Regions from separate parts of the Desulfovibrio ferrophilus genome, predicted to be linked through region 4. Evidence: predicted binding sites of a transcription regulator. Region 4 holds the regulator's gene; each other region holds the start of a gene.
What was found. The regulator sigma-54, encoded in region 4, starts transcription at its own class of promoters, with help from an activator protein. The targets are predictions, from matches to a motif close to CTGGCACGGNNNNTGCTT.
Positions count from the first base shown of each region.

Region 1 (4,470 bases), 470 kb from region 4:
CGCCGGTGTGCGTAGAGGGTGATATCATCAATGTCGACCGACAGCGCATACCGGTCCGCATCACCGCCGCACGCATCCAGGGAATGGATGGCTCCACCCTGGGCTACATGGAAACCCTGGACAACATGAGCCTCATCCAGAATCTCGAACCCGAGAAACAAGCAGCCTTCGGATTTGCCGGCATCATTGCCCACAGCCCAAAAATGGAAAGCCTGTTTCAATTGATCCCCAGCGTTGCCCAGACCGATTCATCGGTACTCATCACTGGCGAAACCGGCACGGGCAAGGATCTTCTGGCTGATTCAATCCACCAGGCCTCGAGCCGAGCCAAAGGCCCCTTCGTCAAGGTCAACTGCGGCGCACTGCCCGAGACATTACTGGAAAGCGAACTCTTCGGGCACGTCAAAGGAGCTTTTACCGGTGCGGTGGAAAACAAGAGCGGCCGGTTCCGCCTGGCTCACAACGGCTCGCTGTTCCTGACAGAAATCGGCGATCTCCCCCTGGCCTTGCAGGTCAAACTCCTTTCCTTTCTGGACGACAAGACCTTCTACCCCATCGGAGCCTCAAAGCCAGCCAAGGTAGATGTGCGCATCATCGCCGCCACCCACCGCAATCTCGAAGAGATGGTCCGGGAGCGACGCTTCCGCGAAGATCTGCTTTTCCGACTGAATGTTGTCCGGATGCACCTGCCCCCCTTACGGGAACGCGGCGAGGACGCCGAATTGATCATGAATCATTTTCTCAACCGTTTTCGAACCACCTTCAAGAAAGGGGTCAAGATCTTCGATCCTCGGGCCAAAGACATGCTCCTTGACTATCACTACCCGGGAAACGTCCGAGAACTCCGCAATATCGTAGAATATGCGGTCAACGTCTGCGAAGACGAAACCATTACCGTGGATCACCTTCCGGCCTACCTGACCAACCCGGAGCGTTACGCCTCAGCCCCCCAACCAGCCAAAATCCCACAGCCACACACCGAAGCACGCCCCACAGACACACGCCCCCACGCCGCAAATTGGGAAGATGCCGAACGCGAGCTCATCATGGACGCCTTGGTACAGGCCAAGGGACGGCGAGGACAAGCCGCCGACACCTTGAACTGGGCACGTAGCACCCTGTGGCGCAAAATGAAGAAACACGGACTGGATGACAAAGGATAATCAATGAAAAAAGCACTCGTCACCCTGGACCTTGACCACGTTGCCTCCCGCTTCGATCTGACCGCAGAGGTCTGGATCGGACAGGTCGGACCGGATTCATCACCCAAAGGCAAAACGCTCGTTCTCTCCTCTGCCTCAGCGGATGAGTTGTGCAAACTGATACTCACTGAAAAAGCCGAAATTGTAGTCACCGGTGCCATTGAATACAAATTCTACGACTATCTGGAATGGAAAGGCGTCACCGTGTACGACTCCGTAGTGGGCCACCTGGATGCCGTAGTCGAAGCCCTGGATGCCGAGACACTCACACAGGGAGACATCCTCGACTTTGAAGCAAAGGCTCTATAATTCAGACAAACTGGATCCGCGCAACCCCATTCAAAACATTTTGAAACAAATCGAAACACACCTTTCGATTCAAAATGTTTCATTACGTCTCCACATCACCTTCTTGATCTTACCACCCCTGGAATCATTCATCTTTTTTCATGGCACGCTTTCTGCTCATAGAACGAAATGCTTGTGAAAATTTTGCCAATATGCTTTGGCAAAGAACCGTGCACGATTCATCTCGTGCCCAGGAGACAGATCGATCATGGCGTATACCGTCCTGTTCATCGCGCCGGAGGACAGCTTCCGACAACAGCTTTCGGTTCTGCTTGCTGCGCAGGGCTTACTCGTCACAGAGGAAGCAGATCCGGAGGAGGCCGTGCGGGTGCTGACGGATCATGGGGCTGACGTTGTTTTATATGCCACCGGAGAGTCACACGAAGACGATTTACGCCGAATCCAACGCATGCATGATGCCGCACCTAAAGCTGGAATCATTCTGCTTGAAAACGGAGGAAGCATTGATTTCGTCATGGAGGCCCGCAAGCGAGGCGTTTGGGACGACATCCTGATTCCCTTTGAATTGACCGAACTTCTGGAAAAAATCCGTGCCGCAGGAAAACGGGCCAGGCCCGAGGACAAGCAAGAGTAATTGCCCGGAGACGGCCAGCCAGAATCTGAACCGATTCGCTGCCGCCCGAAACGACTGGAGGAGGATGTTCAATGACTGTTTTGATCAAGGAGCTCATGATCCCCATTACGGAATACGTTTCCGTGGGACTGGAGAACTCCCTCTATGATTATTTCAAAATTCTTGATGATGACAAGGTCACCAAAGACAAGGGACACTCACATCGTGACGCCCTGGTATTTGACGACAACGGCACTATTATGGGTAAAGTCACCATGATGGATGTCTTCCTTGCTCTGGAACCTGGATACAAAAGCCTGCTCGATTCACTTTCGCCAGGTTCCATTCTGACCCCAGAGTACATGGCCAACCAATTCAAGGAAAACGACATCTGGGGCGAGCCTCTGGATAATTATTGTCAAAAGGCCGCAATGCTGAAAATCAAAGATATCATGCATGAGCCTAAAGAAGATGAATATGTCGAAGCCGACAGATCTATTGGCTCGGCTTTGAATCGCTATGTCGCCGGCATCCATCAGCCACTTCTTGTCCGCGAAGGCGGCAAGGTCGTTGGCGTCCTGCGTTACGGCGATGTATTCGGCAAGATCAAAGAACTGACCCTGGCCTGCAGCATATAGCCAAGCCACTGTTTCAAACCGACAAAGACGGAAGGTAAATTTTATCATGACTGCCGCAACCAAGACCGCCGAATCCTTCGACTGGAAACGGCTTATCTTCATGCTGCTAGGCGTGGGCCTCTTCACGATTGTCTATTATTCACCCGCCTGGCCCGATGCTGTGGACCCCCAGGGCCAGCATTTCCTCCTCTCACGAGAAGGCAAAGGCGCACTCGCCGTATTCCTGCTCGCAGGCACATGGTGGGTATTCGAAGTCGTCCCCATTGGTGTGACCTCACTGATGATCGGCATCCTGCAGGCCATGTTCCTGATCCGCCCGGCCAAGGCCGCGTTCAAGGATTTCATGGACCCATCCGTAATGTTCATCTTCGCCTCTCTGGTCATCGGCACCGTGTTTACCAAGACCGGTCTGACCAAGAGACTTGCCTACAAGATGCTGGACATCGTGGGCGAACGAACATCCATGATCTATCTGGGCAGCTTCGTGGTTTGTGCCGCACTGACCCACATCATGGCCCACACCGCAGTGGCCGCGACCTTGTACCCGCTGCTGATCGCCATCTACAGCCTGTACACCGACGACCCAAAGACCCCCACCAAGTTCGGCAAGGGTCTGTTCATGGGCATGGCCTATGTCGCAGGCGCGGGCTCCATCGTCACCTTGCTGGGTGCGGCCCGTGGCGCAGTGGCCCTGGGCTTCTATAAAGACATCATGGACAAGGACATCACGTTCTTCGAGCTCAGCTACTACATGGCACCCATCGGCTGGCTGATGACCTTCCTGCTGTGGGGCTTCTTCATGGTCGTGTGCAAGCCCGAAAAGAAGACCATACCCGGTTTGCGCGAGAAGGCTCGTGAACTGAACGCCTCTTTGGGCTCCCTGAAACGGAATGAAATCATGGCTGCACTCATCGTGGGTATTGCCATCGTGATCATGAGCCTCCGCTCCTTTATCCCTGCGCTGCAGGCCATCGACAAAACCGCCATCATCCTGATGACCACGGTCCTGTTCTATGTCTTCAAGATTCTTGACCTCAAGGATCTGGAGGAAGTTCCCTGGAATATTATTCTGCTCTTTGCCGGTGCCATGTCCATCGGTTTCTGCCTCTGGGAAACCGGCGCTGCCAAGTGGATGGCCGTTAACTGGCTGACCATGTTCCAGGAAGCGCACTGGTTCGTGTTTGTGATGAGCATCGCCTTCTTCGTCATGATGATGACCAACTTCATCATGAACGTGGCCGCCATCGCGATCTCGCTCCCGGTGGCCCTGGTCATCGCGCCTTATCTGGGCGTGACCGGCGAAGTCATTTTGTTCTCCTCCCTGATTGTGGCTGGTATGCCTTTCCTGCTGCTGGTCGGCGCGGCTCCCAATGCCATTGCCTACAACTCAAAGCAGTTTACCAGTGGGGAGTTCTTCATGTACGGTGTGCCGGCATCGATTCTGCTGATGATCGTCACAGGCTTCGCCGTCTACGTCCTGTGGCCCCTCATGGGCATGTCAACCACCCTGCCTGTCGGCGGCTAGCTGCCAGCGGCGGGGCTATACTGAAGACCACGGCTCGGCTCCGTAATCACTATGGAGCCGAGCCCTACTCCGCCAACCCAATCGTTTCCGGAGCAAGCAATGGACCAGCTGAAGAATCTCATCGAAAGCATCATTACCCGCGTCAACGTCAACCTGCACGAATTCGTGGACGTGGGGCCTCAC
Region 1 covers NZ_AP017378.1:1,382,045-1,386,514, forward strand. Annotated here, with positions in the region: gene EL361_RS06450 (sigma-54 interaction domain-containing protein) at 1-1,163, shown strand, start outside; gene EL361_RS06455 (NifB/NifX family molybdenum-iron cluster-binding protein) at 1,167-1,511, shown strand; gene EL361_RS06460 (DNA-binding transcriptional response regulator) at 1,759-2,145, shown strand; gene EL361_RS06465 (hypothetical protein) at 2,217-2,762, shown strand; gene EL361_RS06470 (SLC13 family permease) at 2,809-4,287, shown strand; gene EL361_RS06475 (transferase) at 4,387-4,470, shown strand, end outside.
Region 1: the regulator sigma-54 is predicted to act here: its motif matches at 1,652-1,669, upstream of EL361_RS06460 (DNA-binding transcriptional response regulator).

Region 2 (4,470 bases), 420 kb from region 4:
CAAGAAGGCATTCGAATTTCATCCAGATCGCAACCCCGATGACGCCCAGGCCGAAGAAAAATTCAAGGAAGCCGCTCAAGCCTACGATGTGCTTAGGGACGCCAACAAGCGGGCCCGATATGACCAGTTTGGACACGAAGGGGTCAATGGCAATGGCTATGGTGGTTTCTCCAATACCGACGACATCTTCAGCTCCTTCTCCGATATCTTCGGCGACCTGTTTGGGTTTGGTCCGTCGCGTGGGCCACGTGCCACCAAGGGTGCCGATCTTCGGTACAATCTGAGGATATCCTTCCGTCAGGCCGCCAAGGGCGATCAGATGGAACTCAAGATTCCCCGCAAGGCGCGCTGTACGGAATGTGACGGCAGCGGAGCCGAGCCTGGCAGTCAGCCTGAATCCTGCCAACAGTGTGGCGGTTCGGGGCAGGTGACGCAAGCCCAGGGATTCTTCCGAGTCTCCACTCCATGCCCGATTTGCCGTGGCCGTGGAACAGTAATCCAGAATCCCTGTGCCAAGTGTCGGGGTGAAGGCATTGTTCAGGAGACTCGCGAGCTGCAGGTCAACATTCCAGCGGGAGTGGATAACGGCTCGCGCCTGCGTCTGCGCGGTGAGGGTGAACCTGGCGAATTGGGTGGCCCCTCAGGCGATCTGTATGTGGTCATCTACGTGGATGAGGACAAGACCTTCCGTCGTCAGGGCCAGGATCTGGTGCACACCGTAGAAATCAATATGGTGCAGGCGGCTCTTGGAGCCACTGTTGATGTTCCCACCCTGGATGAACCCGTCCCCCTGTCCGTTCCCAAGGGAACCCAGAGTGGCGAGGTCTTCCAACTTCGTGGATTGGGTCTGCCTTTTATCAATAGGCAGAGTACTGGCGATTTGCTGGTAGAGGTCCTTGTGGCGACTCCCACGAGTTTGTCCAAGCGTCAGGAGGAACTCCTTGAAGAGTTCTGGAAGCTGGAGGACAAGAAGCTGAAGAACAAGGCCAAGAGCTTTTTCAAGCGGGCTAAAGATAAGGCCATGGGAGACTGAAAATGGGCGACAAGCTGACGCATATTGACGCTTCAGGCAATGCTCGCATGGTGGATGTTGGAGACAAGGCGTCCACCAGACGTGTAGCCATTGCCGAGGTTTGGGTTAAGCTTTCGAGTAAGACCTATGCTCTTCTGGTTGGAGGCGCTTTACCCAAAGGTGATGCCTTGGGGACCGCCAAGGTTGCCGGTATTCTGGCTGCCAAGAGCACGCATCAGCTGATTCCCATGTGTCACCCGTTGGCATTGTCCTACGTGGATGTCCGTTTTGAACCGGACGAGGCAACCTGCTCCTTGCGAATCGAGGCTGAATCTCGTACTGCCGGTCCTACCGGTGTTGAGATGGAGGCCCTGACAGCTGTTCAGGTGGCAGCACTCACTGTCTATGACATGTGCAAGGCCGTGCAAAAGGACATCGTGATTGAGGGGTGTCGTCTGCTGCACAAAAGTGGTGGTAAAAGCGGGACCTACGAAGCTCGCTAAGCCTCTTTAGTTCGAATAAAAAATCAAGGCCCGCTCCGTTTGGAGTGGGCCTTTTCGTTGGTTTATTGAGACTTGCTGATTAAGCCTCCTCTGGCTTGTGTACATAGGGGCGGTGAGAGAGCTGTCGTGAAGTCGGACTAGTTTTGGCCACCGCGTCCCGTAACCATGCCACGACCTTGGCCCATGCCACGACCTTGGCCCATGCCACGACCCATGCCACGACCTTGGCCCATGCCACGACCTTGGCCCATGCCACGACCTTGGCCCATGCCACGACCTTGGCCCATGCCACGACCCATGCCACGACCTTGGCCCATGCCACGGCCTTGGCCCATGCTCATTGCTGCATTGGGTTGAGGTGTCGTTTGCGCACCAGACTCTGCGTTCTTGGTCTGTTCCAGTGCCTGAGCTACTGTGCCGGGAGCTGCGCTCATGATTTCAATCTTAGCCTGAGTCAAAGCTGCTAAGGCATTGGGCCCGACGCGACCGGTGACGACACGAGTCGCCCCTGCTGCGGCAACAGCCTGGGCCGTTTGGATGCCGGCTCCCTGGCCAAGAGCAGAGTTGTTTGAGTTGTCCATAATTGTAAATTGCTCGGTTTCCGTGTCGTAGATGATAAACATGACCGCACGGCCAAAGCGATTGTCCATGGCGCTGTCGAGCGTGTTTCCCGTGCTGCTGACGGCAATCTTCATGGCGGTATCCTCCTTTTTGTTGTTTTGTTCTATTCAAAACACAGCAAGGACCATGCAAGAAAGTGATTCTTAATAATATCAGTATAATGAGTTAGATTGTCTTCAGCTCGTGGAATAAGATTTCGCCCAAAAAAGAGCAGGTAAGGGCGAACTATGCGCCCTTACCTGCTGTGGAGTTGTACTTATGGAAAAAGCTGGTGTTGTCGGGAACTCAACTCCCGGTGATATCGACGGAGTCACCAGGTTTGACCATGCCTCCAACGACGACTTTGGCGAAGATTCCCTCGTTGGGCATGATGCAATATCCCACAGTCTTGTGAATGTTGCATTTGCTGTGGCACTTCTTCCCGATTTGAGTGATCTCAAGGCGGATGTCCGGTCCGATTCTGAGCTTTGTCCCAACCTTCAGCAATTCCAGCGGAAGTCCTGTCGTAGTCAGGTTTTCGGCAAAATCCCCTGGAACCAGTTCTGGCATTTTCTCCTGCATGCGCTGGATGCCTTCCAAGGCAAGCAGGCTGACTTGGCGTTCGCTCCCGGCATGGGCGTCGCCCACCATGCCAATTCCTGCCTGAAGGAGAGCCTTGTCGACGGTTTCCTTTTTCTGGTGCTTGACTGTGCTGGTGCATACGGCGTGGATGGTACCCATGGTTTCTCCAGATGTGTCACTCGGATTAAGTTGCGAGGAAACTATATCCGATAATTTCAATCGGGATCAAGTGCGGGAGACTTGGTCAGACTTTAGCACATGATAAAAACACGATCGGGGACATGGCGTTTGAATTGGAAAAAGACAAAGCCCTCGTCGTTTGGCGAAGGCTTTGTTGTGTTGAAAGAGAAGTGCTCCCGATTGGCGGGAAGAAGAATGTAGGGCTACCAGATTTCGCGGACCTTCACTCCTCGCTTTTTCATTACGTCTTTACAATCCTTGATGGAATACTCGCCGTAATGAACGATGGAGGCGATGAGAGCCGCCGAGGCTTTCCCTTCCAGGCAGGCATCAGCCATGTGGTCCGGATTGCCTGCGCCACCCGATGCAATGATCGGGATGGAGACGGCCTCGGAGATCATTCGGGTCAGATTGAGTTCGTAGCCATCCTTGGTGCCGTCGGCATCAATGGAGTTGAGGCAGATTTCACCGGCCCCGAGGGCTTCAACCGTCTTTGCCCATTCCAGTGCATCCATGCCCATGCGCTTGCGACCACCGTGGATTACGATTTCGTAGCCGGAGGGGCAGGCCTCTGATTTGTCGACGGCCAGCACGTCCATGCCCACGACCACAGCCTGGGAACCGAAAGCGGCTGCACCCTGGCTGATCAGGTCCGGATTTTTTACGGCAGGTGAGTTCAGGGAGACCTTTTCGGCTCCGGCCAGGAGCACGGCCCGCATTTCCTCGAGGGAATTGATGCCGCCACCTACGGAGAACGGAATGAAGATCTGTTTAGCTACTTCCTCCACCACGTTCAGCATGATGCCGCGATGTTCGTGGGAGGCGGTGATGTCGTAGAAGACCAACTCATCCGCGCCTTCCTCATAGTAGACGCGAGCAGTTTCCACCGGGTCGCCGATATCGACATTATCCTTGAATTTAATGCCCTTGGTGAGGCGGCCATCGCGCACGTCGAGGCAGGGGATGATTCTTTTACTGAGCATCACGCACCTCCTTGCAGTACTGGGCGAAGTTGGATAGCAGTGCCAGACCTGGTCGACCACTCTTCTCAGGGTGGAACTGTACGGCCCACAAGCCTTCGCGGCCATGGAATGAGCAGAACTCTGCGCCATAGGTGGTCATGCCCAGCATGTATTCTTCGGCCGGTGCCGGGTAGTAGCTGTGGACGAAATAGAATTCAGAATTGGGGTCGATGCCACGGAACAGTCGTTCCTCGGGATGATTGAGGGCGACTTTATTCCAGCCCATATGGGGAACACGGATGGGGTGGCCGTCTTCATCGAGCCAACCAGGGTTGAACAGTCGGCATTCACCGGGGACGATGCCCAGTGTCTTGGTGTCGTTTTCCGGGCTGTAATCCAACATGATCTGGCAACCCACGCAAATCCCCAGTAGGGGTTTGCCTGCGGCGACCTGTTCGGCCAGGACTTCGTTCAGTCCCGTAGAGGTCAGATTGCCCATGGCCTGTCCCGCAGCGCCCACGCCCGGGAAGATGATTCCGTCGGCCCTGGCAATGGCTTCGGCGTCTGCCGTGATGCGGCAGGGGATGGACAGATTATCAAGGGCTCGCCGGACCGAGGTCTGGTTGCCAGC
Region 2 covers NZ_AP017378.1:1,335,300-1,339,769, reverse strand. Annotated here, with positions in the region: gene dnaJ (molecular chaperone DnaJ) at 1-1,033, shown strand, start outside; gene moaC (cyclic pyranopterin monophosphate synthase MoaC) at 1,036-1,515, shown strand; gene EL361_RS06220 (NifB/NifX family molybdenum-iron cluster-binding protein) at 1,653-2,210, opposite strand; gene EL361_RS06215 (MOSC domain-containing protein) at 2,422-2,856, opposite strand; gene hisF (imidazole glycerol phosphate synthase subunit HisF) at 3,081-3,860, opposite strand; gene hisH (imidazole glycerol phosphate synthase subunit HisH) at 3,850-4,470, opposite strand, start outside.
Region 2: the regulator sigma-54 is predicted to act here: its motif matches at 2,252-2,269, upstream of EL361_RS06220 (NifB/NifX family molybdenum-iron cluster-binding protein).

Region 3 (4,470 bases), 580 kb from region 4:
CGGACGATGTTGCTACTAGTCATGACGTGCAAACCTCACTGTCTTGCGGCTGGTGCCGGTGATGACTTCCACTCCCACATACTTGGGCTTGCCGCTCTTGCCTTTGGGTTGCTTGAGCGATGACATCAGCTTGGGAACATCGATGCCTTCGGTGCGAACGTCCTTGACGTCTGCGGGATTGCGCAGAGCAAAATGCAGAGTCCCTCTGGAGGCGGCCAGAGCAAGCTTTTCACTTTCTTCGCTACTCAGTTCCAGGGTGTATGTGTCCATGGATGAGGTTTCGCCGTCGTCGCCCTCGGGCTCCAGTTCGGTGCCCGTGGCGATGACCTTGATGTCTTCAAGCACGGTCTTGGAGAAGGAGTATTCATCCTTGTTCTTGTCCTGGATATCCATGGTCACCAGCACATCCACGTGATTGCCGGGGCGAATGAATCCGGACAGTCCCAAAACCTTGTTGCCCTTGACGGCCACGGCGCGCTTGCCCGGGGCGATCAGGGTGCTGACACCCGAGAAGGCTTCGTCACTGACAAGGCGTGAGGCTGTGATGGCCTCGCCTTCGCCAATGGGGAAAGCCGCAACGCGGTTGGTCAGGGATTCGACTTCGGCATATGTTCCTGAGGGAGCATTTTCCTTCAGGAATCTGGCTTGCTTGAGTAATTCTTCAGTGAGCTTTTCACCCTTGGCAATGTCCTTTGCGGCAACGATGATCGTGACTTGCGAGCTTGCGTCTTCCTGTTGCTTTGCGCCCAGACGGGCGTTCATCCACTTGAAGACGAGCACACCGGCGATCAGCGACAGGACCAGGGCGATAACGATTTGGATAACTGCGGTCTTACGCATGGCGTTGTCCTCCTATGCCCACCAGACCGGAACAAAAGCATTCATCCCGTAATCACTGATTACGGAAATGATGGTTCCGGCCGCGATGGCGGCTCCGTATGCGAGTTGGGGAACGCCCTGCGATCTGCCTTGAAGATTCTGAACCCAGGTGCCAGCGCCAGCCAGCAGTCCCTTTGAGTCCTTCATGGCAGAGGCCAGCATCGTGGTCAGGGGAGAGCGCCAGGCAACAACGGCCACGGCGTAGACACCGCCAACGAGGCTGGTAAACAGAAATGCCTTGAGCGCGCCAGCGGGGCCCAGAAAGGCTCCAGCGACGGCCATGAGCTTGACGTCTCCGGCGCCCATGTATCCCATCAGGAAGGGGATGAGCATGGTGCCGAAACCCGCAGCAAGGCCGATGGAGGCAAAGACGAGACCGTCAGCGCCGGTCATCACGTAGTGCCAGCATAGGGCCAGCAGCATGGCGGGATACGTCAGCTTGTTAGGTATCCTTCGTTCACGCAGGTCAGTGACCGTCGCGATCAGGAGGATGAAGGTGAGGATGATGTAGTGCAGGGCGTCCATGAGATTCTCCTTTGGAGGCGGGACGCCCGGGGGTGGGGGTTGCCCGGGATGCAGACGGAGCCGGGGGGGATGAGGGGAAATCCGGCTCCGTCCGCTCTGCGCTGGGGAAAAAGCGCATAAATTGTGTCCCGCGCAAGGTGTGGATGCGTGTACTTAGCCGCCAATGGCGGTCAGCACGGTTTGGAAAGCGGTGTTGATGCCGGTGCCAAGCAGGCCGACGGTAGCGGCGATAACAGCGGCGATCAGGGCGGCAATCATGCCGTATTCGAGAGCGGTGACGCCTTCTTCGTTACGGATAAGGTTCATCAAGGTCTTCATGGTTCTTCTCCTCATGTTAGAAAGTTCCCGATTCTTGTTATGGCTTGGGGATGGATCCTTTGCCGTTGATGAACTCCACAAGGCAAGGCGTGTGCCACGAAGTGTTTTAGTAGGGCTATAGTTGAATAATTTAATCTCTAAACTGCTGTAATTATGGGTAATAAAAAACCACAAAACTCTGGAGCCTTGTCTGGCGGGGGCAAACTCCGATGCCCTTAGATGGGCTGAAATCTAAAAAAATGAGATTTGATTTGGTCGAAGAGCGAAGGGTTGGCTTAAGTAAGTGTCTTTAATTATTCAAGTAATATTAAGAGTGATGCTTTATCTAAAAAAAATAGACTGGGGGCGGGTGGGAGAAGTTTGTGGGAGAAATCATAGTGGAAGTTTATCTGTGAACAGGGGAAAGCTCCCAAGCCATGGGCGTAATCAGCAAGTTTTTGAGATCATGCATCTGATCTATAAAAAATAGATTTCGATGGGGAGGGCGAGTTGAGAAAGGTGGAGAAGGCTTGTGCTTGAATCAGTGCGGGGCTTTGGGATCGATGCCGTGCTTCTTGATTTTTGCCCAGAGGTTCTTGGGGGTCAGTCCCAGCAGGGTGGCTGCTTCGGTCTGCAGACCTCCGGCCCTGGTCAAAGCACCCACGATCAAGTTGCGTTCCACTTCACGCATGGTGGTGCGCAGATCGATAGCTCCTTGGTCGATATCATCACCGTCTGCCATGGTAGGTTTGGGGCCACCAAGGGCAGACGCAATATCCTGGGCACTGATGATGTCTGAGCCCGCATGTATGGCCGCACGCTCAAGGGTGTTGGCCAACTGGCGGACGTTGCCCGGCCAATCCTGTTTCTTCAGGGCGGCCAGGGCGTCGGGGGATGCCGATTTTACGGGCAGGCCGATGGTGGCATTGATTCTCTTGATGAAGTGCTGGGCAAGGAGTGGGATGTCGCTTTTGCGTTGCCGAAGAGGGGGCAGTTCAACCACTGCAATACTCAATCTGTAATAGAGGTCTTCGCGGAAGGCTTTGTCCCGAACACGTTCTTGCAGGTTCTGGTTGGTTGCTGCGATGATGCGTACATCAACATCTACGGGACGACGTGCGCCAAGGCGCTCAACCTGCTTCTGCTCAACGGCACGTAGGAGCTTGGGCTGGATGGGGAGTGGCATGTCGCCGATTTCATCAAGCATGATGGTCCCACCGTGTGCCAGCTCGAATTTTCCGGGCTGAGCATTGGAGGCTCCGGTGAATGCGCCTTTTTCATGGCCGAATAGTTCATTTTCAAACAGGTGCTCAGGGATGGCGGCGCAGTTGACCTTGACAAATGGACCCGATGAACGCCCGGACAAGGCTCGGATGGTGTCTGAAATCAATTCCTTACCTGTGCCGGATTCACCGATGACAAGAACAGTGGTGTCCAGCGGGGCGATGCGTTCGACCAGCGCCTTGACCTCGCGCATGGGGTGCGAATCCCCAAGGATTCGCATGGAAGGGCCTTCGCTACGTAAGGTTTCACGTAGAGCCACAACTTCATTTTGCAGGCGGCGTTTGTCCAGCGCGCGGCGGATAACCACGTCCAGCTCGGACAGGCTGAAAGGTTTTGAGAAGAAATCGTAGGCTCCCTGGCGCACGGCTTCCACTGCTGTTTCCTTGGCGGAGTAGGCCGTCATGACAATGATGTCAGCGTCCGGGGCCGCTTCCTTGAGCTTGGGGATGGCCTCAACACCGGACATGCCCGGTAATTTGACGTCTGTCAGGATCAGATCAAAGGCTCCACTCCCGGCAATGCTGATTCCATCCTCGGCACGCCCGGCGGCGGACACCTCGTAGTTTCGTGCTTTAAGGGCTTCCTCAATCATGCCTCGGAAGGCTGCATCGTCTTCTATGAGCAATATATTGGCCTGCATGAAATCAATGTATGCTATCTAAAAAAATTAGACAATGTGGGGCTTGAGAGGCCTTTTCCCCTAGAGGAGCGGGATGGAGAAGAGCAAGGCTGAAAAAAAGGCCCTCCTGTTCGAGAAGGGCCTTGGTAATTTACCGGAGTGGTACTGATCTAGTTGCTCAGCACCTCGACCAGTGCCTTTCCAAAGGCCTTGGCCGATTTGGGGCCATCAGCGGTGACGATGTTTCCGTCAACCACAACACTTTTCTTGGTATAACTGCAGCCATGATCCTTCATGGGGAAGCTTGCGCCGCTCTTAGGATGGGCTGTGGCGTTTTTGCCGTCAAGGACTCCGGCGTAGGCGAGGACTCCCGGGCCGGCGCAGATGGCGCCAATGATTTTGCCCTGTTGCTGAGCTTCGCGCAGGATGCGGTGTGCGTCTTCATTCTTCCATTCTTTTTTGATTCCATTCCCGCCAATGACAACCACGCCGTCATATTCGGCGGTTTGAACCTGTGTCAGTTCCAGTTCGGACTCAATGCGTTTGCCCTTGTTGCCCTTGAGGGTACCAATTTTGGTGCTGGCAACCGTACAGATTGCACCAGCATCTTCAAGAGTCGAGCGGGTGTTGGAGTATTCGCTCTGCTCGAAGTCGGCCTTGGCGACGATGAGCAATATTTTTTTGCCCTGTGCAGAGGCCTGCGCAGATGCGGCCGGGATCAGCAGGAGAAGAGCAAGCAACAAGCCGAGTGCCTTGATCATAGTGAAACGAAATGCATGCATTGAGATACGCTCCTAAAGGATTGGAATAGATGAGATGAACGAAAATTCTTATACGCTGGATTCAGAGTGTTTTACAATGGATAA
Region 3 covers NZ_AP017378.1:1,494,760-1,499,229, reverse strand. Annotated here, with positions in the region: gene EL361_RS06990 (type II and III secretion system protein family protein) at 1-23, opposite strand, end outside; gene cpaB (Flp pilus assembly protein CpaB) at 16-840, opposite strand; gene EL361_RS06980 (A24 family peptidase) at 853-1,404, opposite strand; gene EL361_RS06975 (Flp family type IVb pilin) at 1,558-1,722, opposite strand; gene EL361_RS06970 (sigma-54-dependent transcriptional regulator) at 2,243-3,625, opposite strand; gene EL361_RS06965 (DJ-1/PfpI family protein) at 3,775-4,386, opposite strand.
Region 3: the regulator sigma-54 is predicted to act here: its motif matches at 1,803-1,820, upstream of EL361_RS06975 (Flp family type IVb pilin).

Region 4 (4,470 bases):
GTGCTTGAAGCCAAAGGACAACACGTAAATCCTGAGCCCCCACTGTCTCTCTTTCAGGAAATTCCACTTCTCCTGCAAGAAGCGTCTGAGATCGTGGATCGAGTAGTCCGTCGTATCAACGACCAATTCGGATCGTTCGCGGACCGGGAACAACCTCCTACGCTCCTCTTCCATGGCACGCTCAAGGCCAAGTTCTCCTTCCAGGGGGTGAGGGCGGCGGGTAGCGGCATAACGCCGCATCAGGACAGGGGCGCTGCATTCGACGTAAACAAGACGGGGTCTGGCTCCGATGGCTTCCAACTCGCCCAGGGCCAGCGGCCACTGCTTGGCAAAATCGTCGCCGCTGGCGTCCAACCCCAGGGTCAGCCCGCGATGACGAAAATCCTTCTGCGTGCGAAACAGGCGAACCATCTCCGGCATCACCAGAGGCGGTAACCCATCCATGGTCAGAAATCCGAGGTCCTCAAAGACTTTGAGCGCTGTCGACTTCCCGGCACCCGAGAGCCCGGTGAGAATAATAACCGGAAACTCACCACCATCGGCTCTGACCGGCTTCATCGAGCTCAGGCCCCCTTGAGCAACCGCCACAGGTCATCGCCCGTATCGGCCTCGACAAATGATTTCCTAAAGGAATCTTCCTTGAGCAGGCGTGAGATATGGGCCAGGACACGCAGATGCATGCCTGCCACCTGTTCTGGAGCCAAAACCAGGAAAAAAATATGACAAGGCTTTTGGTCCAGGGCTTCGTATTCGACGCCCCCCGCGCTGCGGCCAACAACCACGACAATATTTTCCAGGTTATCCAACTTGCCGTGAGGAATGGCAATACCATCCCCAATACCAGTTGTGCCCAGAGTCTCGCGTTCGGTCAGGACCTCAATTGCCGTGTCCCGATCCAGTTCCGGCAGTTTATCCACTGCCGCCGCCACAAGCTCGGCCAGGACCTGTTTCTTGGTCCCGGCCTTGAGCTTGGGCAGAATTAAATCCCTATCCAGCAAATCTCCGAGCTTCATTTACTTACATCCCAGGGTCAATCAGTCCATAATCTCCGTTCTTACGGAGGTAGATCACATTGATTCGTTCGGATTCTGCATTATGAAAGACCAGGAACTCATAGCCCAGGGAATCCAGCTGCAGGGCGGCTTCTTCCACGGCCATGGGCTTGGGTTCATAGGAGTCACTTTCCTCAATGGTAGGAACGCGCTCTCCGGCGGCAGAATCAGCAAAGCTGATAACGTCCATGCGGACTGAGCCTCTCGCCTGACGACGATCCTTGGCCTTTTCGCGAGTCTTGCGGACCTGAGCATCAAGCTTATCCAGAACCAGGTCAACGGTGGAGTACATGTCTTCAGATTCTTCAACCGCCGAGATGTGCAATTCATCACCGGTGAATACGACGTCCGCCTTATGCCGGAACTTGTCGACCGAAAGATTGACCTGAAGCAGGGCATTCTCGGTCCTGTCGTACTTGAACAGCTTTTCAAATCGGGTGGAGGCGTAATTCCTCAGATGGTCGGACGGTTCAAAGTTCTTGAAGTTGTACTTGATTTGCATAGGCGTCCTCCTAACTTAAGCTGTGGAACCGGGAATCCCAGTCACTTCCAGTGTAGGATGAATCCAACGCAAAATAAAGGGCTTTGCACCATTGTGCCCGCTAAAAAATCTGCTTGCGCTTGGACGAGGAAAGAATGCCCAACGCACTCCGATACTTGGCAACCGTACGGCGGGCAATGTTGACCTGAAGTTCGCCTTTGAGCATTTCGGCGATTTTCTCGTCTGACAAGGGCTTGCGGGGATTTTCGCTTCCGATATAGCCCTTGATCATGGCCTTGACGGATTCGCTACCCACCTGAGAGCCATCATCCAACCCCAAAGCACTATTGAAGAAAAATTTAAGCTCGTGCACACCGTGAGGAGTAGAGACGTACTTGCTGGTGGTGATGCGACTGATGGTGGATTCATGCATCTCTATATCGTCCGCAACATCCTTCAGGATCAGCGGCTTCAGTTTCTTCACCCCGTGGCGGAAAAACTCTTCCTGAAACCTGACGATACTCTCCATGACCTTGTAGAGCGTCCGCTGGCGCTGATACAGGCTCTTCATCAGCCAGACTGCAGAACGCATCCTGTCCTGCATGTATTCTTTATCTTTGGAGTTTGTGGTCTTGACGGAATCCACATAATAGGGGCTGACCTGCAATCGGGGGAGTCCTTCTTCATTCAGGACGATAACGAATTCACCATCGTATTCGTAGACGAACACGTCCGGGCTCACATACTGCGGCTCGCTCCCGGCAAAAGACGATCCGGGCATGGGGTCCAAGGTCTGAATAACATCCAGATATTCCTTGAGTTCTTCCATTGAAATCTTGAATTTGCGGGCAATAGGCTTGTAGCGGCGCTTCTCCAGATCCTCAAGATGCTCGGAAACCAGCGAGACAAGAATGGGGTCATCCATATTATAGGCATCCAGCTGCACCAGTAGGCATTCACGCGGATCGCGTGCGGCAACACCCAAGGGGTCAAAACGCTGCATGCGCAGAATAACGGACTCCACCTCGGCAGAGGTCGCCTGCACAGACACAGGCATATGCTCCAACTGATCTGCAATTTCTTCGGCAGTGGCTCTCAGATACCCAAGCCCATCGAGATTACCGATAATCTGCTCACCAATTTGAACATCCAGCTCAGAGGCACCGGAAAGCCTGAGCTGCCAATCAAGGTGACTCTCAAGGGAAGGCTTGGCAGACAGACGGGCCTCAAAGGACATGCCCTCTTCCGGTGTCTCGTACTCACGTCCCACCGCCTGCTTGGCCGTGGATGAAAACTCGCCCAGATAGCTTTCCCACTCAGCCGTCTTGGCCAGGTCCTGTTCAACGGATTCGTCGTTGTAAGTCTCTTCCTTGGTCGGTGCGGCCTGCTCCTCTGCAGGGCGTTCCACAGCCTCTTCCTCGGGCTTCTCCTCCAGCAGCGGATTCTCAAGCAACTCCTGCTGGACCATGTCCAACAATTCAAAACGTGACAGTTGCAACAGCTTGATCGCTTGCTGCAGCTGTGGCGTCATGACCAACTGCTGTGAAAGTTTGAGCTGCTGCCTGAGTTCCAATCCCATAATATAATCGCTTGTTGGAGGGTAGAGAGGTCGAGAATCCGGTCAATACCGGTGAGATCTATGGCAATGCACCGTTATCCATAACAAAAAAAGTGGCATTCCTCCTGGCACGCCCATTTAGAGCGCATCAAGACAATGCCACAGACACGATAGCCTTGCAATAGAAATGGCAAGGTTTTTGTATAGGGAGAAAGATCTATTAGGACAGGCTGTTAAAGACAGAAACCTTCGCCAAGATACACTCTTCTGGCCTTTGGATCATCTATAATTTCCTGGGGAGTACCCGACAGAATGATCCGCCCTTCATAGACCAGATAGGCCCGATCACAGATGCGCAAAGTCTCGCGCACATTGTGGTCGGATATCAGAACGCCAATGCCCTTTTCCTTCAGACCACGCACGATCCCCTGGATATCATCCACGGCAATGGGATCAATACCGGCAAAGGGCTCATCCAGCAGCATGAACTTGGGATCAAGGATCAACGCCCGAGCGATCTCCAAGCGACGGCGCTCGCCACCGGAAAGATGCATGGCCTTCTGATCGGCCAATTTGGTGATGCCCAATTCATTCAGCAGATGATCGGCCTTGGCCCTTTGTTCCTTATGAGACAGGCCCGTGTGCTCCAGGATGATCTCCAGGTTCTGACGCACCGAGAGCTTGCGGAAGACTGAGCTTTCCTGAGGCAGATAGGACAGGCCCAGTCGGGCCCGGTCATGCAAAGGCAGAGAGGCCAGCTCGGTTTCATCCAGACGAACGCACCCGCCGTTGGGCTTGATGATGCCCACCAGCATGTAGAAGGTCGTCGTCTTGCCCGCGCCGTTGGGACCAAGCAGCCCCACCACTTCGCCCTGTTTCACTGAAAGTCCGATGTCGTGCACGACCTCGCGCTGGCCGTAACGCTTGCAAAGGTCTTCTGCCAGGAGCACTGCCATTACTGAGTCTCCCCGTTGGAAGCAGGAACTTCAGGCTGTGCGTCATCTGCTGCGGGCTTGGTCTCAGCAGCAGGTTTGCCTGCGTCCTTAGGCGTAAAGAAGATGGCTTCCACCTGGGTGTTGCCAGTCCCTTCGACCTCGCTGCGGTTCTCCTTCAGATAGAGACGAATGATCTTGCCCTGAATGGTGTTCTTGCCATCGACAAGGCGCGGCCACTCTTCCATCACAAGCAGATCCTTCTCCACCATATAGGTGGCCTTGCCGCAGAAGCCTTCCTTGCCCTCGCGCAGCATTCGCACCTTCTTCAAAGCCACGATCTTCTCGATCTCGCCCGGATCACCACCCAAAGGCGCAGCAGCTGCACCAGCCTTCTTCGTGGTCTGCTTGAGATGCACAATCATCTTCTGGGACCAGATCTGCATG
Region 4 covers NZ_AP017378.1:911,027-915,496, reverse strand. Annotated here, with positions in the region: gene rapZ (RNase adapter RapZ) at 1-567, opposite strand, end outside; gene EL361_RS04270 (PTS sugar transporter subunit IIA) at 564-1,013, opposite strand; gene hpf (ribosome hibernation-promoting factor, HPF/YfiA family) at 1,018-1,554, opposite strand; gene rpoN (RNA polymerase factor sigma-54) at 1,655-3,112, opposite strand; gene lptB (LPS export ABC transporter ATP-binding protein) at 3,325-4,047, opposite strand; gene EL361_RS04250 (LptA/OstA family protein) at 4,047-4,470, opposite strand, start outside.